Linked DNA regions of Streptomyces liliifuscus. The protein of the gene in region 1 interacts with the protein of each later gene in a pairwise test. Links are inferred from orthologs where the notes say so. Each region holds a gene or a part of one and is shown on either strand. Other genes may lie near its edges. The genes, in order: pcrA and lpdA.

Region 1 (14,365 bases):
CGTGTTCGTACCCGGCGGTGGTGAGAAGCGGGTGCAGTTGACGGCCCAGCAGCGCGTTTCCGCCCGCCGCCTGCTGGAGCCGGACCTGGCAGTCGATGGCGGCATGGGCGTACGTGCTGTCGGGGTGGAAGAACGTCGAGCCGTGGTCGCCCTCGATGACGGTGAGGGTGCCGCCGGGACGTAGGACGCGGCGCAGGGCGGTCAGGGCCCGTCGCGGGTCGGGCAGGTGCTCAAGCACGAAACAGACGAAGACGTGGTCGAACTCGTCCCCCTTGAAAGGGAGTTCGAAGAGGTCGGCCCGGTGCCAGGTGACCAGCGCGTCCGGGAACCCGGCCGTGACGCGGGCGCGGGCCTGGGCCAGCGAGGTGGCCGAGATGTCCACCGCCGTGAAGCGGGCCTCCGGGCTCGCCGCGACCAGGTGCACCGTCTGGGCACCCACCCCGCAGCCCACCTCCAGGACCTTGCTGCCCGGTGGGTACGCCGTGCCGGCGTGGAGCAGTTCCGCGAGGGTGTTTGCCTGGTTGCCGAGGCGGCGGGACTCGTGAGGGGAGTAGCCGTGGACGTAGTCGATGGGGTCGGCGCTTGTGGTCATGGCTGCGAGCCTTGTTCGAGAATGGTCCTGTGGACAGGTCCAAAGAGGGTGCTGTTGATGGGGCCATAGAGGGGGAGTCGGGCTTCGGCTCGGGTTCGGTTGTCTCCGGCTCCGACTTTCTCCAACTCGATGTGCGTGAGGCGCCGTTCGGTGGGCGGGCCGAGTGGCTGGCCGGGCAGTTGCGACAGGCCGTCGCCGACGGGCGGTTGCCGGTCGGCAGCCGGCTTCCGGCGACTCGGGTGCTCGCCGCGGAGTTGCGCGTATCGCGCGGGGTGGTGACCGAGGCGTACCGGCGGCTCTCGGAGGAGGGGCAGGTGGAAGGGCGGGGGAGGGGCGGGACGGTGGTGGGGACGGTGAGGGCTCCGGGCTCCGGTGCCGGGGATCATGAGGTCGGTTCGGGGCAGCTCGCTTACGCCGAGCCCGTGTACGCCCCCTCCCCGTCCGCCCCCTCCCCGTCCGCCCCCTTCCCGTACCCTCCGTCCCTGTCCCCGTCCCCCTCCACTCCGTCCTCCCCCTTCAGCAACCCGCCCGGTGATGACGTCTTCGATCTGATCCGTACGGCGGCGGCGCGGATCGATCTGTCGCCCGGGGTGCCGGATCTCGCGGCGTTTCCGCGGGCGGCCTGGCTGCGGGCCGAGCGTGGGGTGTTCGGGGAGCTGGCGGCGGGCGGGTTCGGGTACGGGGATCCGCGTGGGACCGAGGAGCTGCGGCGCGCTGTCGCCCGGTGGCTGGGGCGGTACCGGGGGATCAGGGTCGACGCCGGTGACGTACTGATCGTCGCCGGGACCGCGCAGGCGCTCGCGCTGATCGGGCGGGTGCTGCGGGAGGACGGCATCGAGGAGATCGCCGTGGAGGACCCGGGGTCGCTCGGGGTCCGGCAGCATCTGCGGAACCAGGGGATGCGTACGCCCCCGGTGGCGGTCGACGGAGAGGGCGTCCTCGTCTCCGAACTGCGGGACCACCGGGCCGTGTTGCTGACCCCGGCGCACCAGTTTCCGACGGGGGTCGTGCTCGGGGGCGCGCGGCGCCGGGAGCTGATGCGGTGGGCCGGGGACGGCGGGCTGGTGGTGGAGGACGACTACGACGCCGAGCACCGTTACGACCGGGCGCCCGTGCCCGCGCTGCGGTCGATGCTCCCGGAGCGGGTCTGCTACGCCGGAAGCGTGTCCAAGCTGCTCGCGCCCGCCCTGCGGATGGGATGGGTGGTGGCGCCCGCGCGATACCGGGAGGCCCTGGTCGCCGCGAAACGGTACGCCGACCTCGGCAACGCGGTTCTGCCCCAGCTCGTGCTGGCCCGGCTGATGGAGTCGGGCGAACTGGAACGGCACCTGCGGCTCGTACGGCGGCGCCATCGGCGTCGGCGGGACGCGATGATCGCGGCGATACGGGAGTGTCTGCCGGGGGCGGTGGTGCACGGGGCCGCGGCCGGACTGCATCTGCTGATCACGTTCGGCGGGGATGGCACTGTCGGAACCGACGACAGCGCCGGAACCGACGACAGACCCGGAACCGGGGACTTCAGGGATACCGACCTCGCCGCCGCCGCGCTGGCCCGTGGCGTCAAGGTGCACCCGCTCTCCTGGCACCGTCAACGGCCGGGCGGCCCGCCGGGGCTGCTGCTCGGCTACGCGGCGTCCTCGGTGTCGGCGATCGAGGAGGGGATCGCCGTGCTGGGCGAGGCCGTTGTCCGCTGCCCGACCGGTACCCGGGGTCCCAACACCCGCACGGCCCACCGATAGTGCCGTACGGCCTTCACCACGCCGATCAGACCGGTCAGCCAGAGGATGAAGCCGATCCCCATCACGAGCACCACATCGCTGTACGCGTCATGTTCGGGCCTCGCCTCCGCCACCCCCGCGAACGACGTCCACAGCCCGAACGCGCAGACGGTGAGCGAGGAGAGCAGCCAGAAGAGACTCAGGCCGGAGGAGCGCAGGCGGTCGTCGGTGGGCGGATGGCTGTCCAACCGCAGCCAGGCGTCGAGAAGTTGGCTGATATGGCGGTCCCGCCGGACGGCGAGTACGACGGCCACGACGGAGGGTGCCAGCGAGGCCAGACCGAGGACCGCGAAGAGCGGACCCAGGATGAACCCGGTGGGATCGCGCTGCTCCAGTTGCTGCAACGGCAGTACCAGCAGCGCCCATCCGATGATCGCCGCGACCGCCAGGAGCCACAGCAGCAGCACCCGGTGCACTCCGAGACTGCGTCTGCGCAGCTCCTCCAACGCCCGCCCGCGGTCCGCCAGCAGCGCCGACCTGTCCGGCCAGCCGCTGATGTACGCGGGCGGCGGCGGAGGCGGCGGCAGCGTGGAGCCGGGCATTGAATCCTTCGGGAGGGCGACGGCGAACCAGGCGGAACGGAACGGAAGGGAGCGAGGCGGATGAGACCGGAGCGGATCGCGACCGTGCGGTGCGGCATGTCGAACAGTGCCACGCCGACGCTACCCGCCGCAGTACCCCTGCGATGCCCATCCAAGCCGGACCGATGCCCGAACGGCTTGAACTCCCCCGCTCTCTTCACTTGATCCCTGCCTGTTCCCGCCTGTAGCCCTGCCTGCAGCCCCTGCCTGTTCGCCGGCCGGCTCACGCCACGCGCGTGGCACCCGCGAACGGCATCTCGTCGATCGGCGCCACCCGCACCGGCGCCGACGGATTGGGCGCGTGGACCATCTGCCCGTTGCCCACGTACAGCCCCACATGGCTGATGCCCGAGTAGAAGAACACCAGGTCGCCGGGGCGCAGTTCGGACCGCGACACACGCTGGCCCGCGTTGATCTGCGCGTACGTCGTGCGGGGCAGTTCGATCCCCGCGGCGCGGTACGCGGCCTGCATCAGCCCCGAGCAGTCGAAGGCGTCGGGTCCGGTGGCGCCCCACACGTACGGGCTGCCGAGTTTCCCGTACGCGTATGAAATGGCGGTCGCCGCACGGGAGTTGGGTGCGGTGGCCGACGAACCGGCGCCGCCGCCCAGGTCGCGCGGGCCCGCGGCGGAACGTGAGGCGCGGGCGGTGTCCGCGTCGTCGGCGCCGATGCGGGCCCGGTCCGAGTCCGACAGCCGCGACAGCAGATCCCGCGCCTCTCCCAGCTTCCCCGTGACGGTCGTCTTGTGCCGCTTCAGTTCCGCCTGCCGCTCCTTGAGCGAGGTGAGTTCGACATGGGCGGCGCCGCGCAACTGTTCGATCTCGCGCAGCTGTCGGCGTACGCGCGACACCTTCGAGGCCTGCCTGCTGCCGGCCCGCTCGGCGAACGCGGCCCCCTCCAGGTACTGATCCGGGTCGGAGGAGAGCATGAGCCCCAGTGCGGGGTCGACGCCGCCGTCCCGGTACTGCGCGGCGGCGAGCGAACCGAGCGCGTCCCGCTCGGAGTTGAGCCGCTGCGTCCTGCGCGCGGCCTCGTCCTGAAGGGTGTCCAGGCGGCCCCGCGTCTTCGTCGACTTCTCCTTCGCACCGTTGTACTTCTCGGTGGCGACCTCCGCCTCCTGGTACAACTTGTCGACCTTCGCCCTGACCTGAGCGGGTGTCAGCTCCGGGGCGGCGGTTCCCGTCCCCTCGAACCCGGTCGCGCTCGCCGCGCCCGCCAGCGCGATGGTGAAGGCGGTGCGGGCCGTACTGCCGCCGACTGAGCGCTGTCTCGGCTTGCGGTGCGCTGCCACGTGCGATCCACGTCCTTCCGTACGGCCGCCGTGGATTTGGTGCGTCCCGCGGCGGCGGCCCCTCAGGGGCCGGTTGCACGTCCGGCGGCGGCCCGCACAGGGGGAGCGGGCCGCCGCCGGACCTTTCTCGGCGGTGGTGTCCGGATGCCGCCCCTGACCCGGGCGGTGGTGGGGAGCCGGTCACCTGGTGAAGGACGCTAAACCTGGGACCGCGGCGGGGGTAACGGCATGTACGGAAGTGGTGGGACTCGGACATGAGCTGACCGGGTACGACCACGATCCGGGCCCGGGGCCACCGACTTGACGTGATGCGGTGACCGATGAGCGGGTTGTGGGGAAACGGCCGCCGATCCGGTGCTATGGGCTCCGCCGGGGTGTGGCGTGGGAGTCGCCAGGGGCCCGCGGGGCCGGGTGTGCGAGGCCGGGGGCGGTGCGCGGTGGTGTGGAGGCGTTTGGTTAGTGTCCGGGCTCATGGACGTACTCATTCATGTCTTCGTCGCCCTGCACATCATCGGCATCGCGTCCCTCCTCGGCGGCTTTCTCACGCAGCTGAAGGCCATGAGTGACGGCACGGCCCGCTTCAGCCCCGCCATGCTCCACGGCGCGCTGACCATGCTGGTCACCGGCGCGATCCTGGTCGGCCTCAACCAGGCCGACGACCAGACCGTCAACAACATCAAGATCGGCGTGAAGCTCGCCCTGCTGGTCGTGATCCTCGGCCTCGTGTACGTGAAACGGGACGAGGAGAAGGTGGAGAACAGCCTGTTCGGCCTGGTGGGCGGCCTCACCACGGCGAACATCTTCATCGCGGTGCTCTGGACCTGAAGGGCCTGAAGGGCCTGAAGGATCTGAGGGACCTGAGCGGAGAACAGGTCTACGAAAAGCCCCTCACGCCGGGCGCACCACGCTGTGGATCGGCATGTAGAAGATCGATTCCTCGCGGACGTACGCCCCCGGCTTGGGCGCGTGGATCATCATTCCGTCGCCGATGTAGATGCCGACGTGGCTGATGTCGTCGTAGAAGAAGACCAGGTCACCGGGCTGGGCGCTGTTCACGGAGACCGTCGTGCCGGTCTTGACCTGGTCCCAGGTGGTCCGCGGGAGCGTGACACCGGCGGCCTTCCAGGCGGCCTGGGTGAGCCCGGAGCAGTCGTACGAGCCGGGGCCGCTCGCGCCCCAGACGTACGGCTTGCCGATCTGGGCGCGGGCGAAGGCGAGTGCCTTGCCGGCCTTGGCGGTGGAGGCGACGGAGCCGGAGCCCGACCCGGAGGTGCCCGAGGCGCTCCCGGAGCCCGTGGAGGTCCCGGTGCCCTGCGCCGCCTCCTGGCGCCGCCGCTCGGCGTCGGCCGCCTGCTGCCGGGCCAGCTCGTCCGCCTTGCGCTGAGCCTCTTCCTGCTTCTGCCGCTCGATCGCGGCGAGGCGCGCCTTCTCCTCGGCGGTCAGCTTCGAGAGGAGGTCGCGCGCCGTGGCGAGCTTCCGCTGGACGTCCGCCTTGGACGTCTTCAGCGAGCTCTGCGTCCTGGTGAGCGTCTCCAGGCTCTCGGACGCCTCCTGCCGCTTCTCCGTCGTGGCGGTCTGCTGCGTCACGTAGTCGTCGACGGACTGCTTCTGGCGGCTGGTGAGCCGGTCCATCAGCTGGGTCTGGTCGAAGTAGTCCTGCGGGTTGTCCGCGAGGAGCAGGGAGGCGGTGTCGGGGGCGGCGGCCCCGGTGCGGTACTGCGCGGCGGCGAACGTACCGAGCTCCTCGCGCGCGTCGTTGAGCTTCTCCGTGCGGCGCGCCACGTCGTCGAGCAGGGTGTCGACGCGCTTCTTCTGCTTGGTGGTCTTCTCCTTGGCCGCGTTGTACTTCTCGCCGGCCGTCTCCGCCTGGCGGTAGAGGTCGTCGACCTTCTTCTCGACTTCCTCGAGGCTCGGCCTGGGCTCCTCGGAGGGGGCCGCGTTCGCCGTCTGGGAGAGAAGGGCCACCGAGGTCAGGGCCGCGGTGGCGATGGCCGGAGTCCGTATGCCCATCGGACTGGGGGGCCGGGACTTGCGGTGTGGCGCCACGAGGGCGTCTCCTTCCGTCATCCGCCTACCGAGTTAGCTGTCGGGTTCGGGCGGGTGCTCCGGAAGGTTTGCCCTACGGTCCGTTTCCCCGAAGGGAGTTGGACCGATTCACCCCAAGTTCGGTTGGGTCCCCGGCTCCGTCGGCCACGAGGGCGTACCGGACTCGGCGGAGGCCGCTCGGCCCGGCGTGTTCGCCGGTGCGGGTCGTGCGGCCCACATAAAAGTTAGCTAATTCCTGTGGCCCCTGTGAAGTTTGATGCGCGATATGCCCGATACATTTTCGTGACCTTAGCTTTGAGGCCGACTCCCCGTGGTCAATTAGGGATGATCTACGGAGAGTTGTCCGAAGTGGGCCGACGGTGGCCCCCGAAGGGGCGCGGGGAACTGCGCGACCAGCCACAGCCGACCCGCACCCGCGATACGGCGTTCCGGGTTTCCGGCGAAGCCGCAGGTCGACCGCCTGATCGCGGATCGTCACGGGCATCCTGCGGAGGGTGACGGGGCCGGTGGCGGGCGGCCCGACATACCCGCAGCCCCGCTGGAGCGATCCGCCAAGTTTCAAGGGTGGCGGCACGCTGTCAGTGGGGACGCCTAGACTCGGAGAGCGATGAGCAGCCTCTTTGATGACAGCTTCCTGGCGGACCTCAAGCCCTCGCGGGCCCACGAGGAGGAGCCCCCGCCGCCGCCCGAGGACGAGGCACCGGAGTCGGAGCCCGTTCCGGACGATTTGTTCGGCGGCCACTTCGACGTGCCGCCGAGTCGGGACGGGTATTACCGCGACGGCGCCCCCCGGCCGCACGTGGACCCGGCCGCGCTCCTGGACGGGCTGAACGAGAACCAGCGCGCGGCGGTGGTCCACCACGGCTCGCCGCTGCTCATCGTGGCCGGCGCGGGCTCCGGCAAGACCCGTGTGCTCACGCATCGCATCGCCCACCTGCTGGGCGAGCGCAAGGTGCACCCGGGCCAGATCCTCGCGATCACCTTCACGAACAAGGCCGCGGGCGAGATGAAGGAGCGCGTCGAGCAGCTCGTCGGCCCGCGCGCCAACGCGATGTGGGTGATGACGTTCCACAGCGCGTGTGTACGGATCCTGCGGCGCGAGTCGAAGCAGCTCGGCTTCACCTCCTCCTTCTCGATCTACGACGCCGCCGACAGCAAGCGCCTCATGGCCCTGGTCTGCCGTGACCTGGACCTCGACCCCAAGCGCTTCCCGCCCAAGTCGTTCAGCGCCAAGATCTCGAACCTGAAGAACGAGCTGATCGACGAGGAGGACTTCGCCGCCCAGGCCGCCGACGGCTTCGAGAAGACCCTCGCCCAGGCCTACGCGATGTACCAGTCACGCCTGCGCGAGGCGAACGCGCTGGACTTCGACGACCTGATTATGACGACGGTCAACCTCCTGCGCGCCTTCCCGGACGTCGCCGAGCACTACCGCCGCCGCTTCCGGCACGTCCTGGTCGACGAGTACCAGGACACGAACCACGCGCAGTACGCCCTTGTGCGCGAGCTCGTCGGCACCTCCGAGCACCCGGTCGACGTACCGCCCAGTGAGCACGACCTCCCGTCGGCGGAGCTGTGCGTGGTGGGTGACGCGGACCAGTCGATCTACGCCTTCCGCGGCGCGACCATCCGCAACATCCTCCAGTTCGAGGAGGACTACCCGAACGCGACGACGATCCTGCTGGAGCAGAACTACCGCTCGACGCAGACGATCCTCACCGCCGCGAACGCGGTCATCGAGCGCAACGAGTCGCGCCGCCCCAAGAACCTGTGGACCAACGCGGGCGCGGGCGCCCAGATCACCGGCTATGTCGCCGACACCGAGCACGACGAGGCCCAGTTCGTCGCCGACGAGATCGACCGGCTCACGGACGCGGGCGACGCGAAGGCGGGCGACGTCGCCGTCTTCTACCGTACGAACGCGCAGTCCCGTGTCTTCGAAGAGGTCTTCATCCGCGTCGGCCTGCCCTACAAGGTCGTCGGCGGCGTCCGCTTCTACGAGCGCAAGGAGGTCCGTGACGTCCTCGCGTACCTGCGCGTGCTCGCGAACCCCGAGGACTCCGTACCGCTCCGGCGCATTCTCAACGTCCCCAAGCGCGGCATCGGCGACCGCGCCGAGGCGATGATCGACGCGCTCTCCCAGCGCGAGAAGATCAGCTTCGCGCAGGCGCTGCGCCGCGTGGACGAGGCGTACGGCATGGCGTCCCGCTCGACGAACGCCGTCAAGAAGTTCAACACCCTGATGGAGGACCTCCGCACGATCGTCGAGTCGGGCGCCGGCCCGGCGACGGTCCTTGAGGCGGTTCTCGAACGGACCGGCTACCTCGCCGAGTTGCAGGCCTCGACCGACCCGCAGGACGAGACCCGCATCGAGAACCTCCAGGAACTGGCCGCCGTGGCCCTGGAGTTCGAGCAGGAGGCCGGCGAGGGTGAGGCACCGGGCGGGCTCTCCGCCTTCCTGGAGCGGGTCGCGCTCGTCGCCGACTCCGACCAGATCCCGGACGAGGAGGAGGACGGGTCCGGCGTGATAACGCTGATGACCCTCCACACCGCCAAGGGCCTCGAATTCCCCGTGGTGTTCCTGACCGGCATGGAGGACGGCGTCTTCCCGCACATGCGCGCCCTCGGCCAGACCAAGGAGCTGGAGGAGGAGCGCAGGCTCGCGTACGTCGGCATCACGCGCGCGCGGGAGCGGCTGTATCTCACCCGCTCCTCGATGCGCAGCGCTTGGGGCCAGCCCTCGTACAACCCGCCGTCCCGCTTCCTGGAGGAGATCCCGGACACGCATCTGGAGTGGAAGCGCACGGGCTCCCTGGGCCCGGTCTCCTCCGGCCCGGTGTCCGGCGTGGCGGCCTCCCTGTCCTCCTCGCGCTCCCGCTCGGCCGCCTCGGGCGCGTCCGGCTTCGCCACCCGACGCGGCGCCACCGACAAGCCGGTGGTGTCCCTCGCGGTCGGCGACCGCGTCACCCATGACCAGTTCGGCCTCGGCACGGTCGTCGGGGTGAAGGGCACCGGTGCGAACGCGGAGGCGACGGTCGACTTCGGCGAGGAGAAGCCGAAGAGGCTGCTGCTGCGGTACGCGCCGGTGGAGAAGCTGTAGCTCTCAAGGGCAATGGCCACGGGGGCTACTTGAAGGGCGGGCCCATCACTTTCAGCCCGTCCGGCGTTTGAGGACGAGGCCGTTCAGGCCGATTCGGGGGTCTGGGGGCGCAGCCCCCAGGACTCCGGCTCCGGTCGGCGCTCCCCTACGAGGGGTCCAGCCCGTGGCTGCGCAGCCACGGCAGCGGGTCGATCGCCGAGCCACCACCCGGACGCACCTCGAAGTGGAGGTGCGGACCGGTCGAGTTCCCGGAGTTCCCGGAGTACGCGATCGGATCCCCGGCCTTCACGACGGCACCCGAGGCGACCTTGTACGTGGAGAGGTGGCAGTACCACGTCTCCGTACCGTCCTTGGCCGTCACGATGACCATGTTCCCGTACGCGCTGTTCCACTGCGTCCGGACGGTCCCGTCGGTCGCGGCCATCACCGTCGTGCCGTACGAGACGGGGAAGTCGATGCCGGTGTGGACGGACATCCAGTTGATGCCGGCCTGTCCGTAGTAGGCGCTGAGCCCGTGCTGCGCGACCGGCAGCGCGAACTTCGGCCGCAGCCGCTCCTTGCGGGCCGCTTCCGCCGCCGCCTTCTGCTTCTGGGCGGCCTGCTGGGCCTTCAAGTCGATACGTTCCTGCGTACGGCTCGCCCGGTCGGCGAAGTCGTCCGCGTCCGCGGAGAGGTTCTCGAGCTGGGTGTCCAGCTGGTTGTTCGCTGCCGCCGGCTTCACGGCGCTCGCGTCGGGCGCGGCGGCCGTCGTCTGCACGTCGTCGTTGCTGCTGCTTCCGCCGGTCACGGACGCGGCGGCGATTCCGGCCACGCCCATCACACACGCCGAGGGCACGGCGACCGTCAGCAGGGCGGAACGCTTCGGCGGGGTGCGGCGGCGGGAACGGGGCGCGGAACGGCCGGCCGCACGTGACGCGGAGCGGCCGGCCGGGGCGGCGGTGGCGACGGAGGCGGTCTCCTCGACGTCGTCGAAGGGTGCGGGTTCGTCGTGGGCGTGGCTGTGGCCATCGGTGGCGGAGTCCGCGTCGGCGTCGTCGGAGGGGGTGAACTCGCCGTCCGCGGTGGCCTGTTCCTCGTACGGGACCTGCTCGAAGGTGGTGGTGGCCTGCTGCTCGTACGACTCGTGCCCGTCGTAGGCCTCGTGGTGGTCGTACGACGTGTGCTGGTCGGTCGGATACGACTCGTGCTCGGCCTGCGCCTGATGGTGGGGCTGGACCTGGGGCTGCGGCTGGACCTGGGTCCGGTTCTGGTCGCCGCCGTCCGAGTTCCACGCCGTCGCGTCGTACGTGCCGGTCTCGAAGGTCGGCGCGGTCCACTGCTGGGTGGGGTCGACCGGATCGGCCTGGAGCCAGGCGTTCGCGTCCCACTGACCGGTGCCGTCCGGGCTCCCGGCCTGCGTCGGGATCTCGCCGAGCTGCTGGTAACCGGCGTTCTGCCAGACACCGCTCGTGTCATAGCTGCCGGTCTCGAACGCGGCGTGGTGCTGGGCCGCGTACGGGTCGTAGTTCAGGGTCTGGTGACTGCCGGTGGCCCACTGGGTGGCGTCGTACGAACCCGTGCCCGCGCCGCTGCCGTCGGTTCCGCCGCCGTTGCCGGGGAGGTCGCCGAACAGAGGGTCGGTGTCGAAGGTCGTCGTCGCGTAGGCGCCCGTCGTGTCGTAGCTGCCCGTCGCGCCGTACGCACCGGTGGCGTTGGCGTCGAAACCGGTGGCGGAGTAGCCGTCGTACGTGGTGAAGTCGCCGTACTGGACGCCCTGTTCGCCATAGGACGCGTAATGCGTCGTGGCGGCCTCGGGAGCCGGAGCCGGGGGAGTTGCGGTCCCCGACGGGTGACGGTCGTTCACCAACTTCTCTTTCGCCTCGACGACAGGGGCTGGCAGAGCAGTGCGGCGACTGTACCCGGCGGTACGAGGGCGCGACAATCTTCGGCGGCTTTCCTCCTCTCAGGAAACGGGCATTCGGCCGTCTTTCGGCGGAGGGCGGGCACAGCTTTGGCCTGGCGTTCGATGAATGTTCGAAGAAACGTCGGTCCTCGGAGCCGGTTGAACGGGTTCGGCGGCGGGTTCCGGTTGTGCCGGTTCCCTTTTGCGCCGCTTGCGCTCCGCCGCTTCCGGTTGGCGCACTCCCCGTGGTGACGCTCTCGGTCACGCCACCGTCAGTCGGTCACGCCACCGTCACGCAACGGTCAGTCGGTCACGCCACCGTCACGCAACGGTCAGTCGGTCACGCCACCGTCAGGCCGTCGGCGTGCGCGGCGGGGCGAGCGGCGGCCGGGCGGGCCTCCGTCTCCTCGGCGTCCAGTGCCTGTCGGATGCCGGCCGCGACGGCCGGGTGCACGGGGAGGGCGAGATGCCCGATCCCGCTCACCCGCACGTTCTGGACAAGCAGGTCCGGGTGCTCGATGCACGCGGTCTCCAGCGGGTCCATCAACTGGTCGAGGTCGCTCCAGAAGCTCACGAACCGAGTACGGCAGTGCGGCGCCGGCTGGCACAGCTCGTCGAGCACTCCGGAACCGGGGCGCATCTGGCGGACGATCGGGTGCGCGTTCATCAGCGGGACGACCCGCGTTCCCGAGTGCGGCGTGCCCAGTGTGACGAGGGTCCGGACGCGGACGTCACCGCCCAGGCACTGCACGTAGTAACGCGCTATCAGTCCGCCGAGGCTGTGCCCGACGATGTCCACCTCGTGACGGCCGGTGCGCTCGCAGATCTCCTCGATGTGCCGGCCGAGCAGCTCGGCGGCGGTCCGAATGTCACAGGTCAGCGGGGAGTAGTTGAGCGACTCGATCTGCTGCCTGCCGTGCTGGGCCAGCGAGCGGCGCAGCATCACGAAGACGGAACGGTTGTCGATGAAGCCGTGCAGCAGGACGACCGGGGGCCTGGTGGGGGTGGGGAGCCGGGTGGTGTCGGGGGTGCCGTCGATGCCTGTGCCGGTGCCCTTACGTGTGTCCGTGCCCGTACGTGTGCCTGTGTCGGTCGAGTCGGTCAGGTCGGTCGGGGTCCCGGGTGGGTTCGGGGCCGGGCGGCGCTCGGGGGTGATGCCGGTCGGATAGAGGAGGAGGTGGCCCGCGAGGATCGCGATCTCCAGGGCTGTCGCCTTCAGGAGAGCCAGCGAGAGTCCGGCGATTCTGCCGGGGAGCAGGCGCTGGCAGAGCGGAAGAAGGGGCGACACTGCCCTGGTGACCTTCATGGCCGACCTCCCGTCGGCGCACGGGGGTACGACTCCGTCCCCCGTGTGCCCTAGTGGGAAGCCGGTGACGAGGATGGCGAGGTGCACGTGCGGCGCGTGTGACGCCGGTGGAGCGGCGGGCGTGCCCGTCGTCGTGCGATCGCCGATGCGCCGCACCACCGTGCCGCGCGGCTGACGGCGCGGCGGTGCGGCGACCTCGTAGCGGCTCCCCTTGCGCCCCGGTTCGGCTGCGGTCCATCGGCCGCAGGCTGCGGCCCATGTGCCGCGTGATGCGGGACCGGTGCGCGGCGAACTTGTCCCACCGTGTGATTTCCCCCTCGGTCCACACCGTGAAACTGCCGGTTGCGGGATGGTGGCGATAACGTTCGTTCACTTTCCCGGGCCGTGTCGCGCGGGGCCGCTGTGCCACCGGGGCATATCTGACGTGACGGCGGTGGCGGCGAGTCGCCGTCTCGGCCCTCGGGTGCTATCAGTCGATACAGGTCCGAGTGGATCTCCCCGGGTCGGTAGATCGGTGAAGTCGGTTCATGGAGGCAGTGATGGGTGTGGCAGCCGGTCCGATCCGTGTGGTGGTGGCCAAGCCGGGGCTCGACGGCCACGACCGCGGGGCCAAGGTGATCGCGCGGGCGCTGCGGGACGCGGGCATGGAGGTCATCTACACCGGTCTCCACCAGACGCCCGACCAGATCGTGGACACGGCGATCCAGGAGGATGCCGACGCGATCGGGCTGTCGATCCTGTCCGGCGCGCACAACACGTTGTTCGCCGCGGTGATTCGGCTCCTGAAGGAGCGCGATGCGGAGGACATCAAGGTGTTCGGGGGCGGGATCATTCCGGAGGCGGACATCGCGGCGTTGAAGGAGCTGGGTGTGGCGGAGATCTTTACGCCCGGGGCTACGACGGCGTCGATTGTGGAGTGGGTTCGCACGAACGTGCGGTAGCGCTCCGCTAGGTGGGCGGGGGGTGCGTGGGTGGCTTGGCTTGTGTTGTGGGTGCGGGTTGGTGGGGGCTGGTCGCGCAGTTCCCCGCGCCCCTTGGAGGTGGGTGGGGTGAGGCCGTTGCAGGGTGCTGCGAGTCGGTGTCGTGGTTCGGCCGACGCCTGGGTGCTTACTCCTCCGTGAGTTCTCTCTGCATCGCCGCTCGTAGGCGCAAGGTTGTGACCAGGCGTTGGAAGGATTCCGCCCAGTAGCCGCCGGCGCCGGGGGCCGCGTTTTCCGGTTCGTCGGGGATGGCGGTGAGGGTTTCGAGGTGGGGGGCCTCCGAAGGGTCCAGGCAGCGTTCGGCCAGGCCCATGACTCCGCTGAAACTCCATGGATAACTGCCCGCGTCGCGCGCGATGTTGAGGGCGTCGACCACGGCCCGCCCCAAGGGGCCCGACCAGGGCACCGTGCACACTCCGAGCAGCTGGAACGCCTCGGACAGACCGTGCACGGCTATGAACCCGGCCACCCAGTCGGCCCGCTCCGCGGCCCCCAGCGTGCCGAGCAGTTTGGCCCGCTCGGCCAGTGACACCGCCCCCGGTCCGCCCGCCTCCGGTGCGGCGGGAACTCCCAGCAGCGCCCTGGACCAGGAAGGGTCGCGCTGGCGCACCGCGGCCCGGCACCACGCGGCATGCAGCTCGCTCTGCCAGTCGTCCGCCACGGGCAACGCCACGATCTCCTCCGGCGTACGTCCCCCGAGCCGCCTCGACCACGTATCGAGTGGTGCCGCCTCGACCAACTGGCCCAGCCACCAGGACCGTTCACCCCGCCCTGCCGGAGCGTTGGGGACGACTCCGTCCCGCTCCATG
Region 2 (14,111 bases), 3.3 Mb from region 1 along the record:
GTGGACCAGGTGGCACTGGCGGGTGCGGCCCCCCGTGAACGGAGCGGGGCGCAACGTCCGGTACGTCTCCCATGTGCCCTCGAACGTGACGAGGACGTCGGCGAGACGGGCGTACGCCGGATGCGGAGGCGCCCCGTGGTTGAGGGCGAGAGTCGTGCAGCCCGCCCCCCACGCGGACGTGGCGAGCCGCTGGTAGTAGCCGAAGTCGCCGAGCCCCGAGGCGACTTGGTCGAGGAACGCGCCGTCCGCGCCGTACCAGTCGCGGTACCGCGAGAGGTCCCGGACGACCTCCGCGCGCGGCCTGCGGCCGTAGTCGGTGTCGGCGTACCCGAGCACCCGAACGTCCGCCGCCCGCAGCCGCTCGGCGACCTCGGCGAAGGCCGGGTCGGCGCGCTCGCCGGGCCCGCTGGCCGGGTTCAGCACGACCCCGTAGAGGCGGGGCGCGGCCTCGACGATCGCTTCCCATTCGGCGGGGCGGACGGACGGGTGCTCGTAGTACGGGACGAGGAGAGTGCTCATCTGTGGGCGGTCGCCCTTCCCAGTTGCCAACAGACCAATGTCGCCAGCACCGCGGCGGCGGCGCCGTACACGAAGAGGCCGACCAGGTGCGGGCTCACCCCGTCCACGAGGAGCGCCCCGGCCTGGGCGAGACCCGCGGCGCAGCAGACCACGGCGGCGCTCAGGACGGCCCCGAACGACTGGAGCAGCAGACCGGTCCAGAGGACGACGCCGAGGAGCATCAGGGCGGTGAGCCGTACGCCGCCGAGGCCGGGCGCGTGCGGCCAGAGCGCGGCCGTGGCGAGGCTGAGCAGGAACAGCGCGGCGAGATAGCCGCTGAGGCATTTGACGAGGGTGCCCGAGGTGGTCCGCCAGAACTCGCGCGAGGTGCTGCTGGAGCGCAGCCCGGCGAGGCTTCCGCTGCGGAAGCGGTGGAGCAGCCACTCGGCGGGCCCCATGCTCAGCGTGAGCGCCACGGCGGCCGGGGCGGCGACCGCGGCGGTCGACGACCCGTCGGCCAGGACGTCGCCGAGCGCCACGAACACGACGAGGACGCCGCTGCCGAGGCCGAAGAAGGCGTACGGCAGGGAGCCGGCGAGCCAGGGCGAGGCGCTGCGCGGCCGTCTGGTCTCCTGGGCGCCGCCGAAGGGCAGCAGGGCCGCGAACCCGGCGGACCAGCCGATCCGTGTCCCGTCCCCCGACTGCCTTACGGCCGGGGCGACTTCGATCGCGGCGAGCGCGCCGACGATGCCGAGCGAGCCGAACAGCAGGGCCAGTCTCGCGGCCTCGGGGACCGGTTGGGTCATTGCCAGTACGGCACCGGCCGCCATGGGCAACAGGGCGGCCAGCAGGGCCCGTTCGCGGCCCATCACGAGCAGTACGGTGGCGGCCGCGAGGTAGCAGGACTGGCCGGCGGCGAAGGCGACCGCGCCGAGGTGGCCGGGGGCGACGGCGAGTGCGACGAGTGAGCCGAGCAGGGCGCCCATGGGGGCACCGACGAGGAGCGAGCGGCGGGAGGCCGCCTTGTCGCCCAACCCCAGCCAGGAGTAAGCCCGGTGGGCGAGCCCCTGGTTCCAGGTCCAGCCGCACAGGGCGCCGGCCAGCAGCGGGACCGTACCGGCGGGGAGGCCGAGGCCGTCCTGCGGGCCCGCGAGGAGGGGTGCCCCGAGGACGTAGCCGAGGCCGGGCAGTGCGAAGACGACGCCTCTCAACAGGCAGCCCAGCAGGCCGATCTCCCAGGGGTCGTGGGCCGGCCCCTCGGGTTCGGGATGGCGGCGTTCGACCCGCTCGTACAGCTCCTCGGCGAGTGAGAAGGAGTCCTTGCAGCCGTACTTCTCGCGTATCTGGTCGTCCGACATTCCGTCGGACTCCAGGAGCGCGGCTATCTCGTCCGGGTGGACGGCGGCGGCCACGAACTCCTCAAGGCGATTGGCGAGTTCGTCCACCGGGTCGGGCTCCGCCCAGCTGGGACGGCGTTGGCGCGGCACATAGGGCAGGGTGTCGGGCCGCGAGCCGGGCGGCATCCTGATCGATCCGCTCACCAGCCGGTCCCGTCCGTCGCGACGGCCTGGTACCAGGGGTCGCGCAGTTCGAGGGTCCAGTCGGCGACGGTCTCCAGCGTGGGCTCGTACACCTCGGGCAGGCCCGCGAGCTCCTGGTAGATCGTCCGGAAGGCGTCCACGGAGCGGCGGAGCGTGAAGCGCTCGATGACGCGCTGGCGGGCCAACTGTCCCAGTTCCAGGCGTCGTTCGTCGTCCCGCAGCAGTACGAGCGCGGCGGCGGCCATCTTCTCGGGCTCGCGCGGCGGCACCACGAGCCCCGTGTCGCCGACCGCCTCGCTGACGCCGCCCACGTCGGTGGAGACCGTGGTCCGGCCGCACGACATGGCCTCGATGATCGAGAAGGGGAAACCCTCCGAGATGGAGGAGAGCATCACGACGTGCCCGGCCGCGTAGGCCCGCCACACCTCGCTGATGCGGCCCTCGAAGGTGAGCCCGTCCGTGGCGCCCAGTTCGGCGGCGAGCTTCTCCAGTCTGGTCTTGTACGCCTCTCCGCCGGGCGGCACCGGGCCGAACAACCGCAGCCTGGTCTCGGGGAGTTCGGCGCGCACCATGGCGTACGCGCGCAGCAGCGTTTCGAGGTCCTTGATGGGGTCGACGCGGCCGCACCAGGTGAGCGTGGGTACGTCCGGCTCGGGTCCGGCGTGCGGGAAGGCGGCGGGGTCGACGCCGTTGTAGACGGTACGGATCTTGTCCGGGTCGGCGCCGCCGCGCTCCTCCCAGCGGCGGTTGTACTGGTTGCACGGGGTGATGAGGTCGGCCGTCCTGTAGCCGAGGGTGTTGAGCTCTCGGTAGAAGCCGAGCATCAGGGCCTTGACGGGCCACCGCTGGGCGTCGCTGCGGTAGCCGAGGTAGCGCTCGCGCAGATAGATGCCGTGCTCGGTGAGCAGGAACGGGATGCCGTCCAACTGCCGTGCGGCCAGGGCGGGAAGTGTGGCCAGACCGCTGCCGGTGGCGTGCGAGACGGAGTTCTCGGGCAGCCGGACGCCCAGCGGGCGCAGCGCGTGTTCCAGCAGGTCGGTGGCGGTCAGCGCGTCGTGCACGGTGGGGCGGGCCTGGGCGATCCGGAGATGCGGCATGGTCCAGATCCACATCAGCGAGCGCAGCGCGGCCTCGGTGCGCAGGGCCGCCGAAAGCTTTCCGTCACGGGCGAGTCGGGCGAGTTCGTAGAAGGCCTCGCCGAAGTCGCAGTGCGCCTCGGGGTCCAGGAAGGACAGCAGGAACCGCTCGTAGGTGTCGATGAAGCGGCGGCGGGCGGGGCCACGCGGTGCGCGCCGGGATCCCTGCAGCGTGCCCCACAGCGGTACGGACGTGTGCTGGTAGACGTTGCTCGGCAGCTCCCAGGTCACGGGTTCACGGCCGTTGCCGGAGAGCGAGACGACGTTGAACTCGACTTCGGGCATCCCCTTCACGAGCTGGTCGCACCAGGTGCTGACCCCGCCGTGGACCAGTGGATACGTGCCCTCAGTGAGCATGGTGACATGACGGCCTTTGCTCATCATGCGTGTTCCCCCCTGGAACATTTCTTACGGCTCGGTGGCGCGCCCCGGCCGGTCTTGGCCGGGGCGCGCGTCATGCTGCGGCGCTTGTCTCCGTTATGCGGGCAGTCTGAGGGTGAGGGCTGTCTGCAGAGCGTCCGGCGTGGTCCAGGCCGATCGCTCTCCCGCGTAGGGCGTCCCGAACGCGGTGGTGCCGAGCAGGAGTTGCTTGAGGGTCCCTTCGGGCGCGGTCACCGGGATCTGTGTCCCGGACGGGGCGGTGACGGTGACGGTCGTGCCGACGCGGTACGCCGTGACGTCACCGTCGGCGACGGCCTCCTGCCAGGCGGCGCGGCGCTTCAGTTCGGTGCCGATGGCGCTCTGCCGAGGGTTCTCCAGCGGGGCGTTGTCGGCGTAGAGGGCGCGGTAGTCGGCGAGCACCTTGTCCAGGACCGGGTAGAGCAGCCGGTCCTCGGCCAGGTTGGACTGGTGCACGTAGTGCGGGCGCGGGTCGTTGCCCACGGCGTGGCCGAGGGCGGTGCGGGCCTCCTGCGGGAGGATGTACGACTCGAAGCCGGTCGCCGGGTCGAGCGGGTCGTCGAGACAGGTCGACGTGGGGTTGTTCTCGCAGACGCCGCTGCCGCCGTCGGCCTTCGAGGTGTAGATCCAGTTGTACTCGTCGGTCATCTCCTCGGACGTGCCGACGTTGTAGTACACGTTCATCGGGTGGCGGGGCACGGTCAGGGTGCTGCCCACCGAACGCTGCTGCGGTTCACGGGAGTTGTCGGAGGCTGTCCAGTCGACACCGTTGTCCGCGAGGGCTCCGGCGAGGTTCGGGTTGTCGTCCGGCTGCTGCGGCAGGGTCTTCAGACCGGAGTGCTCGCCGGTGACCAACTCGCTGCTGTCGACGGGCAGTCCGTGGCTCGCCGCCCACAGGTTGTTGTCGCGGATCTCCGCCGAGATGTCGGCGCGGCTCACGTACCGGGTCGAGCCGTCGGCGTTCTTCGCGCAGCTCCACGGCACGGTGCTGGTGTCCTGGACGCAGCCGAGGAAGGGGTGTGTGTAGGTGTGGTTGACCCAGCGGTACTCGCCCTTGTCGGCGAGGAGTTGGTCGGTCAGCGCGTCGACGTTGCCGTTCTCGCTCTTCCACTCCTCACCGGCGCCGGCGTTGTAGACCATGTCGAGGGTGAAGCCGCTGTCCCGCTGCCACTGGGCGGCGTGCACCGCGTCGGCCGCGGTCATACGGATCGGTGTGGTTCCCTCACCGTCACCGCCCACGCAGTCGAAGTCGCCGGGTGTGCAGTTGCGTTCGGTGTCCCAGCGGCTGTCGGGCGCGAACACGTCATCGACATGGACAGAAAAGTAGTTCCTGCTCCGGCCGAGGTGTACGCCCTGAGTCAGCCATTCGACAATGCCGCGGGCAAGGACGCGGAACTGCTGCTGGTAGTGGTTGTACGCGAAGGTCACGACGAGTTCGCGACGTCCGTCGTGCGCGTACTCGCCGACCAGGCTGCCACGGCCGGTCCCGCCGGGCACGGCGATGTCCACGTAGCTGGTGAAGCCCGCGCGGGGCCGGGCCACGTAGCCGTAACTCTCCTGGACGGAGGGCGAGTTGTCCTCGAATGCCAGGGGGCCGTCGAGGTAGCCGAAATGGCCCGCCCCGCCCGCCGTGGTGACCGCCGCCTCGCGGCCGTCGAGCGTGCCGGCCCAGCCGCCCGCGTCCGTGTAGTCGAGGCCGACCCCGGGGTGCGCCCAGGTGTAGGCGTCGACCTGGGGGATGCCGAAGGTCCTCTCGTACGTCTCCAGGGCCGTCTGCTCGGCCGAACCGGTTCCGAACGGCGCCTCGTTGGGCAGCACGACGCCCTGGTACCTGGCGCGCGGCGTGCCGTCCACCGTGTCGCTCAGGAACGCCTCGTCGATGGTCGGGCGGCCGGAGTCGTTCAGGTCGACGGTCGTGTACGGGATGCCGGTGGTCCTCAGCTCCTCCGTGATGGCTTCCACGGGGCTGTCGCCGTTGTCGACGACGAGCACCTTCAGATCGATGCGCGGCTCTTCCGCCGCCGACGCCCCGGGGGTTCCCAGCCCCAGGCTCAGCAGACCGGCGGCCGCCATGACAGCGGCCGCGTTTCTCCATCTGCGCGCACTCTGCGCCATGTTCGCCCCTCCCCCAACAAGATCCCCTGATGGTCAATTCGAGGAGGATCCGTGGAAATCATGCAAAGCGACGAGTGGGTTACTCATCGCAAACAGCAGGAGTGTGTCTCAGGTCACAGAAGTGAGAGGTGATAAGTGGCCAGGCCACCACGCACGGATGAACGGCCGCTGGAATGAGCGAAACGCGCCACCGCGCGTAGGCTCGTGCCCGGGACTCCACCGCCCCGGCCGACCTCACCCCTGACGGCCACAGCAACTCAATGGAAGCGAGATTTCACCACCGTGACTGCTCTCACTCTCAGCACCGCCGCGGCACCCGGCCTGCGGGTCGACGCCATCGTCGTCGGTGTCGCCAAGGGCACCGGGCCCAAGTCCGGGGACCTGGTCGTGGCACCGGGCGCCGAGGCCGTGGACAAGGCGTACGACGGCAGGCTCGCCGGCGTTCTGGAGACCCTCGGCGCCTCGGGCGGCGAGGGCGAGGTGACGAAGCTGCCGGCTCCGTCCGGCTTCAAGGCTCCGCTCGTGCTGGCGGTCGGTCTCGGTGCTCTGCCGGAGAAGGACGGTTCCTTCTCCGGGGAGACCCTGCGCCGGGCCGCCGGTGTCGCCGCACGTGCCCTCGCCGGTTCGAAGAAGGCGGCCTTCGCCCTGCCGATCGAGGACGCCGCCGACGCGGGCGCCGTCGGCGAGGGCGCGCTGCTCGGCGCGTACTCCTTCGACGTCTACAAGGAGAACGGCAAGAGCGACGGCAGCGGGATGGACGCGAAGAACAGCAAGGCCCCGCTCGCCGAGGCCACGCTGCTCGGCGGCAAGCCCCGCGACAAGGCGTTCAAGGCGGCCGTCGAGCGCGCCACCGCCGTGTCCGAGGAGCTGAACCGCGCCCGCGACCTCATCAACACCCCGCCGAACGACCTGAACCCGGAGGCCTTCGCCGCCGTCGCGCAGGCCGCGGCCAAGGAGCACGGCATCAAGGTGCAGGTGCTCGACGAGAAGGCCCTGGCGAAGGGCGGCTACGGCGGCATCCTCGGCGTCGGCGTCGGTTCCGCGTCCGCGCCCCGCCTGGTGAAGCTGTCGTACACCTCCTCCAAGGCGAAGAAGCACCTCGCCTTCGTCGGCAAGGGCATCACCTACGACTCGGGCGGCATCTCGCTGAAGCCGGCCGGGCACAACGAGACGATGAAGTGCGACATGAGCGGCGCCGCCGCCGTGTTCGCCGCGGTCGTCGCCGCCTCGCGGCTGGGTCTGGAGGTCAACGTGACCGGCTGGCTCGCGCTGGCGGAGAACATGCCCTCCGGTTCCGCGACCCGCCCCGGTGACGTGCTGCGCATGTACAGCGGCAAGACCGTCGAGGTCCTCAACACCGACGCCGAGGGCCGGCTCGTCCTCGCCGACGCGCTCGCCAAGGCCTCCGAGGAGACCCCGGACGCGATCGTCGACGTGGCGACGCTGACCGGCGCGATGATGCTGGCGCTGGGCAACCGGACGTTCGGTGTCATGGCGAACGACGACTCGTTCCGTACCGCGGTGTACGAGGCGGCCGAGGAGGTCGGCGAGGCGGCGTGGCCGATGCCGCTGCCGGACCACCTCAAGAAGGGGATGGACTCCCCCACGGCCGACATCGCCAACATGGGCGAGCGGTACGGCGGCGGCCTGGTGGCCGGGTTGTTCCTGAAGGAGTTCGTGGGTGAGGGCATCACCTGGGCGCACCTCGATATCGCCGGGCCTGCCTTCAATGAGCAGGGGCCGTTCGGGTACACGCCCAAGGGGGGTACGGGGTCTGCTGTGCGTACGTTGGTTCGGCTTGCCGAGCTGACGGCTGCCGGGGATTTGGGCTGACGCCCGCCCGATAGCTCGGTTCCACTCGCCGTACGGCGGGTGCGGGTCGGGTGTGGCTGGTCGCGCAGTTCCCCGCGCCCCTTCAGGGGCGCCCCTGAAGGGGCGCGGGGCCTGCCGTGTGATCGATCAGACGTCTCACTGCCCGGCCCGGCGTCCCGCTCGGCGCCGACAGGTGCGAAGATGGGTTCTCGGCAGGACAGGGCCCACCACAGGGCCGAAGAAAGAGCGGCCGGACACCAGCCGCCGCCCGGTCGACGCAGACCGGCGTACGGCGCACATGCATGGAGGACGTGACGTGGCGAACGACGCCAGCACCGTTTTCGACCTAGTGATCCTCGGCGGTGGTAGCGGCGGCTACGCCGCGGCCCTGCGCGGAGCGCAGCTGGGCCTGGACGTCGCCCTGATCGAGAAGAACAAGCTCGGCGGCACCTGCCTGCACAACGGCTGCATTCCCACCAAGGCCCTGCTGCATGCCGGCGAGATCGCCGACCAGGCACGCGAGGCGGACCAGTACGGCGTCCTGACGACTTTCCAGGGCATCGACATCAACGCCGTCCACAAGTACAAGGACGACGTGATCAGCGGCCTCTACAAGGGCCTGCAGGGCCTGGTGGCCTCGCGCAAGGTGACGTACATCGAGGGTGAGGGCCGTCTGTCGTCCCCCACTTCCGTGGACGTCAACGGACAGCGCATCCAGGGCCGTCACGTGCTCCTCGCGACCGGCTCCGTGCCGAAGTCGCTGCCGGGCCTGGAGATCGACGGCAACCGCATCGTCTCCTCGGACCACGCGCTGAAGCTGGACCGCGTCCCGCAGTCCGCGATCGTGCTGGGCGGCGGTGTCATCGGCGTGGAGTTCGCCTCCGCGTGGAAGTCCTTCGGCACCGACGTCACGGTCATCGAGGGTCTCAAGCACCTCGTCCCGGTAGAGGACGAGAACAGCTCCAAGCTTCTTGAGCGCGCCTTCCGCAAGCGCGGCATCAAGTTCAACCTCGGCACGTTCTTCGAGAAGGCCGAGTACACGCAGGACGGCGTCCGCGTGACCCTCGCCGACGGCAAGACCTTCGAGGCCGAGATCCTCCTGGTCGCCATCGGCCGCGGGCCGGTCTCCGCCGGTCTCGGCTACGAGGAGCAGGGCGTCGCGCTGGACCGCGGCTACGTCCTCGTCGACGAGTACATGCGCACGAACGTGCCGACCATCTCGGCCGTCGGTGACCTGGTCCCCACGCTCCAGCTCGCGCACGTCGGCTTCGCCGAGGGCATCCTGGTCGCGGAGCGTCTCGCCGGTCTGAAGACCGTTCCGATCGACTACGACGGCGTGCCGCGGGTGACGTACTGCCACCCCGAGGTCGCCTCCGTCGGCATCACCGAGGCCAAGGCCAAGGAGATCTACGGTGCGGACAAGGTCGTCGCTCTGAAGTACAACCTCGCGGGCAACGGCAAGAGCAAGATCCTCAAGACCGCGGGCGAGATCAAGCTCGTCCAGGTCAAGGACGGTGCCGTGGTCGGCGTCCACATGGTCGGCGACCGCATGGGCGAGCAGGTGGGCGAGGCCCAGCTGATCTACAACTGGGAGGCGCTGCCGGCCGAGGTCGCGCAGCTCATCCACGCCCACCCGACCCAGAACGAGGCGATGGGCGAGGCCCACCTCGCTCTCGCGGGCAAGCCGCTGCACTCGCACGACTGACCGACCCTCGGTCAACTCACGACGCGACGACACAGACTTCCGCAATTCGTAAGGAGCAACCGAAACCATGGCGGTTTCCGTAACCCTTCCGGCGCTCGGCGAGAGCGTCACCGAGGGCACTGTCACCCGCTGGCTGAAGGCCGAGGGCGAGCGCGTCGAGGCCGACGAGCCGCTGCTCGAGGTGTCCACCGACAAGGTCGACACCGAGATCCCCTCCCCTGCCGCCGGCGTGCTCGCCTCCATCAAGGTCGCCGAGGACGAGACGGTCGAGGTCGGCGCCGAGCTGGCCGTCATCGACGACGGCTCCGGCGCGCCTGCCGCCGCCCCGGCTCCCGCTGCCGCCGAGGCTCCGGCCCCGGCGGCCGAGCCCGCCCCGGCGCCGGTCGCCGAGGCCCCCGCCGCTCCGGCGCCCGCCGCCGAGCCCACGCCCGCCCCCGCCGCCCCGGCCGGCGGCGCTTCCGGTACCGACGTCGTGCTGCCCGCACTGGGCGAGTCGGTCACCGAGGGCACCGTCACCCGGTGGCTCAAGGAGGTCGGCGAGGAGGTCGCGGAGGACGAGCCGCTGCTCGAGGTCTCCACGGACAAGGTCGACACCGAGATCCCCGCGCCGGTCGCCGGCGTCCTGCTGGAGATCGTGGTCGGCGAGGACGAGACCGCCGAGGTCGGCGCGAAGCTCGCCGTCATCGGCGCCCCGGGCGCGGCTCCGGCCGCCGCTCCGGCCCCGGCCGCCCCGGCTCCGGCGCCCGCCGCCGCTGCCCCGGCCCCGGCGGCTCCCGCGGCTCCTGCTCCGGCTCCGGCCCCCGCTGCTCCGGCCGCCGCCGCGCCGGCTCCGGTCCAGCCCGCCGCTCCGGCTCCCAAGCCCGCCCCGGCTGCTCCGGCGCCGGTCGCGGCCGCTCCCGTCACCCCGGCCCCGGCTCCGGCCGCGACCTCCGGTGACGACGGCGCGTACGTGACCCCGCTGGTGCGCAAGCTCGCCGCCGAGAACGGCGTCGACCTGGCCGCCGTCAAGGGCACCGGCGTCGGCGGCCGTATCCGCAAGCAGGACGTCCTCGCCGCCGCCGAGGCCGCGAAGGCCGCCGCGGCTGCTCCGGCTCCGGCCGCGGCAGCCCCGAGCACCGCCAAGAAGGCGCCGGCCCTGGAGGCCTCTCCCCTCCGCGGCCAGACCGTGAAGATGCCCCGCATCCGCAAGGTCATCGGCGACAACATGGTGAAGGCCCTGCACGAGCAGGCCCAGCTGTCCTCGGTCGTCGAGGTCGACGTCACGCGGCTGATGAGGCTGCGCGCGCAGGCCAAGGACTCCTTCGCCGCGCGCGAGGGCGTCAAGCTCTCCCCGATGCCGTTCTACGTGAAGGCGGCGGCCCAGGCGCTGAAGGCCCACCCGGCCGTCAACGCCCGGATCAACGTCGAAGAGGGCACGATCACCTACTTCGACACCGAGAACGTCGGTATCGCGGTGGATTCCGAGAAGGGCCTGATGACCCCGGTCATCAAGCACGCGGGCGACCTCAACATCGCCGGTATCGCCAAGGCCACCGCCGAGCTTGCGGGCAAGGTCCGGGCGAACAAGATCACCCCGGACGAGCTGTCCGGCGCGACCTTCACGATCTCGAACACCGGCTCGCGCGGCGCGCTCTTCGACACGATCATCGTGCCGCCGAACCAGGTCGCGATCCTGGGCATCGGTGCCACGGTGAAGCGTCCGGCCGTCATCGAGACGGAGGAGGGTACGGTCATCGGCGTCCGCGACATGACCTACCTGACGCTGTCCTACGACCACCGTCTGGTCGACGGCGCGGACGCCGCGCGGTACCTGACTGCGGTCAAGGCGATCCTGGAGGCGGGCGAGTTCGAGGTCGAACTCGGCCTGTAGGCTCCGCCGCCGCATCGCACGACGAGGTGCCCCCGCCCGGTTCTCCGGGCGGGGGCCCTTTGCGTTCCCGACCGCTGAGACCGTGGCCATCCTGCAGACCGGTGGGGGCTGATCGCGCAGTTCCCCGCGCCCCTGAAAGATGAAAAGCCGGGGGCGCAGCCCCGCTTTTCAGGGGCGCGGGGAACCGCGCGATCAGCCACGGACGGCCCGCAGCCTGCGAACAACCACGAGCCCCACGGCGCAACCCAGCACACAGCCACCGCGTGTAAGTCTCGTCTCACCTGCACGAAAGCGCCCCCGCCACCTCTCCCCACGCCGAACCCGGCCTTATTGTCTAGAAGTCAACGCCCTCGGGGCCGGAGCGCCCCTACCCAAGGAGCTTCAATGACCGCGCCCGTCGTCCACTCGCTCCGCGAACAGATCCGCGAGCACATCGTGGAGGGGATCGTGAGCGGTCGCTGGAAGCCGGGCGAGCGCATCGTGGAGCGCCGGATCGCCACCGAGCTGGAGGTCAGCCAGACGCCCGTGCGGGAGGCCCTGCGCGAGCTGGAGTCGCTGCGCCTGATCGAGTCGGCCCCCAACAAGGGCGTACGCGTTCGCAATCTCACCGCGGCGGACCTGGAGGAGAGCTACCCCGTGCGGGCCGGTCTTGAGGCCATCGCGGCCGAGCTGGCCGCCGAGCGGCTCGCGGCCGACTGCTCGGCACTCGAACCGCACGTCACCGCCCTGTACGAGGCCGACCGCAAGGCCGACGGCACCGGCCAGGTCCGCCACACGGTGGCCTTCCACCGCGAGCTGGTGCGCGCCGCGGGCAACTCCGTGCTGCTGCACACCTGGGAAGGCCTCGGCATCGAGGTCTTCACGGCCCTGTCGATCCGCTGGCTGGGCACGGTCCAGCAGTCGTACGCGGAGGAGCACGAGGCCCTGGTGGAGGCGTTCCGCCGCCGGGACCCGCTGATCGCGGAGCTGGTGAAGGCACATGTGCTGGGCTGCGCGCCGAGGACGGGCAGCGAGCCTTCCTAGCCACGCCCGCCACGCGGCGGGCCCGGAACACCGGAGCACAACCCCGCTCAGAAGTACCCTCACCTGCGAAAACAAGGCACGCGGTGCCCTGCACCGAGACACCCCGTGCCTACTTTCTCGTGATCAAGAGGTTTTGCCCTTCAACCCTTTGATCGATCATCGATCAGCGAGTTACAGTCATCGGCGGGCTCCCACCAGAGCCCGCCGCCCTGTCCTGCCAAAGACCAAGGGCATCCCCGAGAAACACCCCTTGCCGACGAGGGAACCCCCTCCGCATCCGGAAGGCGGCGCAATGACCGACCCCACCGCAATCCAGCCGAGCGAGCTCGACCAGCTCCCGGACCGTGACCCGGAGGAGACCGCCGAATGGCAGGCCTCCCTGGACGCCGTCACCAAGGCGGCCGGACCGCACCGTGCCGCGTACCTGATGCGGCGCACGCTGGAGCGTGCCGAGGGCAACGGAATCGCGCTGCCCAAGCTGCTTGAGACGGACTACGTCAACACCATCCCGACCGCCGCCGAGCCCGCTGTGGACGGCGACGAGGCGATGGAGCGCAGGATCACCGCGTGGAACCGCTGGAACGCGGCCGCGATGGTGACCCGCGGCGCGAAACACGGCGTCGGCGGCCACATCGCCACCTTCGCCTCCGCGGCCTGGCTCTACGAGACGGGCTTCAACCACTTCTTCAAGGGCAAGGAGGCCGACGGGTCGGGCGACCAGCTCTACATCCAGGGTCACGCCTCCCCCGGCATCTACGCCCGCGCCTTCCTCGACGGCCGCCTCAACGAGACGCACCTCGACAACTTCCGCCAGGAGGCGGGCGGCAACGGCCTCCCGTCGTACCCGCACCCGCGGCGTCTGCCCTGGCTCTGGGAGTTCCCGACGGTGTCGATGGGCCTCGGCCCGCTGTCGGCCATCTACCAGGCGCGCTTCAACCGCTATCTGACCAACCGCGGCATCAAGGACGTATCGCAGTCGCACGTCTGGGCGTTCCTCGGTGACGGCGAGATGGACGAGCCGGAGTCGACGGCGGCACTCGCACTCGCCTCCCGCGAGGGTCTGGACAACCTGACCTTCGTCATCAACTGCAACCTCCAGCGCCTCGACGGCCCGGTCCGCGCGAACTTCAAGATCGTGCAGGAGCTGGAGGCCCAGTTCCGCGGCGCCGGCTGGAACGTCATCAAGTCGCTGTGGGGCAACGCCTGGGACGAGCTGTTCCGGCTCGACACCACCGGCGCCCTCGTCCGCCGCCTCCGTGAGGTCCCGGACGCGCAGGTGCAGACGTACCAGACCCGTGACGCGGCCTACATCCGCCAGGACTTCTTCGGCTCCGACCCGGCGCTCGTCGAGCTGGCGAAGCTGCTGAGCGACGACAAGATCCTGGAGTGTTTCCACCTCTCGCGCGGTGGTCACGAGGCGCGCAAGGTGTACGCGGCCTACAAGGCGGCCGTCGAGCACAAGGGCGCTCCGACGGTCATCCTGGCCCAGACGGTCAAGGGCTTCACGCTCGGCGAGGGCTTCGCGTCGAAGAACGCCAACCACCAGATGAAGAAGCTGTCGACGGACGAGTTCAAGCAGATGCGTGACCTGCTCGAACTGCCCATCAAGGACAGTGACTTCGTCGACGGTGTGGTTCCCTACGGCCACCCGGGCGCCGACTCCCCCGAGGTCCGCTACCTCCAGGAGCGCCGCGCGGCCCTCGGCGGCCCGGCCCCGGCCCGCCGTACGCACGCGGCCGCCCCGCTGCCCGCCCCCGCCGACAAGGCGTTCGCGGCCTTCGACAAGGGCTCCGGCTCGCAGAACGTGGCGACGACCATGGCCTTCGTACGCCTGGTCAAGGACCTGGTCCGCGACAAGCAGTCCGGGAAGCGCTGGGTGCCGATCGTCCCCGACGAGGCGCGCACCTTCGGCATGGAGAGCCTCTTCCCGTCCCTCGGCATCTACTCGCCGAAGGGGCAGACGTACGAGCCGGTCGACCGTGACCAGCTGATGTACTACAAGGAGGCCAAGG

Evidence for each region.
Region 2: the proteins of pcrA (region 1) and lpdA interact in binary tests that used the Escherichia coli proteins (3 or more experiments, as listed by UniProt). The link is inferred for Streptomyces liliifuscus from one-to-one orthologs.

Annotation. Positions count from the first base shown.
Region 1 is NZ_CP066831.1:4,442,126-4,456,490, reverse strand. What follows is about bases 6,544-9,641. They hold pcrA (DNA helicase PcrA), read left to right. Parts: upstream 6,544-6,895; coding sequence 6,896-9,388; downstream 9,389-9,641. Other genes in these bases: JEQ17_RS18760 (M23 family metallopeptidase), read right to left, coding at 9,534-9,641. Also shown: JEQ17_RS18795 (L-histidine N(alpha)-methyltransferase), read right to left, coding at 1-592; MocR-like pyridoxine biosynthesis transcription factor PdxR, read left to right, coding at 622-2,331; JEQ17_RS18785 (hypothetical protein), read right to left, coding at 2,217-2,912; JEQ17_RS18780 (C40 family peptidase), read right to left, coding at 3,175-4,242; JEQ17_RS18775 (hypothetical protein), read left to right, coding at 4,714-5,067; JEQ17_RS18770 (C40 family peptidase), read right to left, coding at 5,131-6,288; more of JEQ17_RS18760, read right to left, coding at 9,642-11,231; JEQ17_RS18755 (esterase/lipase family protein), read right to left, coding at 11,611-12,576; JEQ17_RS18750 (cobalamin B12-binding domain-containing protein), read left to right, coding at 13,116-13,517; JEQ17_RS18745 (DUF5691 domain-containing protein), read right to left, coding at 13,684-14,365. UniProt on the Escherichia coli protein: A helicase with DNA-dependent ATPase activity. Unwinds DNA duplexes with 3'-5' polarity. Translocates on single-stranded DNA with 3'-5' polarity. Initiates unwinding more efficiently from a nicked substrate than double-stranded DNA.
Region 2 is NZ_CP066831.1:7,788,760-7,802,870, reverse strand. Bases 7,168-10,011 are described here. They hold lpdA (dihydrolipoyl dehydrogenase), read left to right. Parts: upstream 7,168-7,817; coding sequence 7,818-9,206; downstream 9,207-10,011. Other genes in these bases: sucB (2-oxoglutarate dehydrogenase, E2 component, dihydrolipoamide succinyltransferase), read left to right, coding at 9,274-10,011; JEQ17_RS33540 (leucyl aminopeptidase), read left to right, coding at 7,168-7,522. Outside these bases: JEQ17_RS33560 (spherulation-specific family 4 protein), read right to left, coding at 1-519; JEQ17_RS33555 (hypothetical protein), read right to left, coding at 516-2,039; GT4 family glycosyltransferase PelF, read right to left, coding at 2,036-3,559; JEQ17_RS33545 (hypothetical protein), read right to left, coding at 3,653-5,689; more of JEQ17_RS33540, read left to right, coding at 5,972-7,167; more of sucB, read left to right, coding at 10,012-11,076; JEQ17_RS33525 (GntR family transcriptional regulator), read left to right, coding at 11,461-12,099; aceE (pyruvate dehydrogenase (acetyl-transferring), homodimeric type), read left to right, coding at 12,392-14,111. UniProt on the Escherichia coli protein: Lipoamide dehydrogenase is a component of the glycine cleavage system as well as of the alpha-ketoacid dehydrogenase complexes.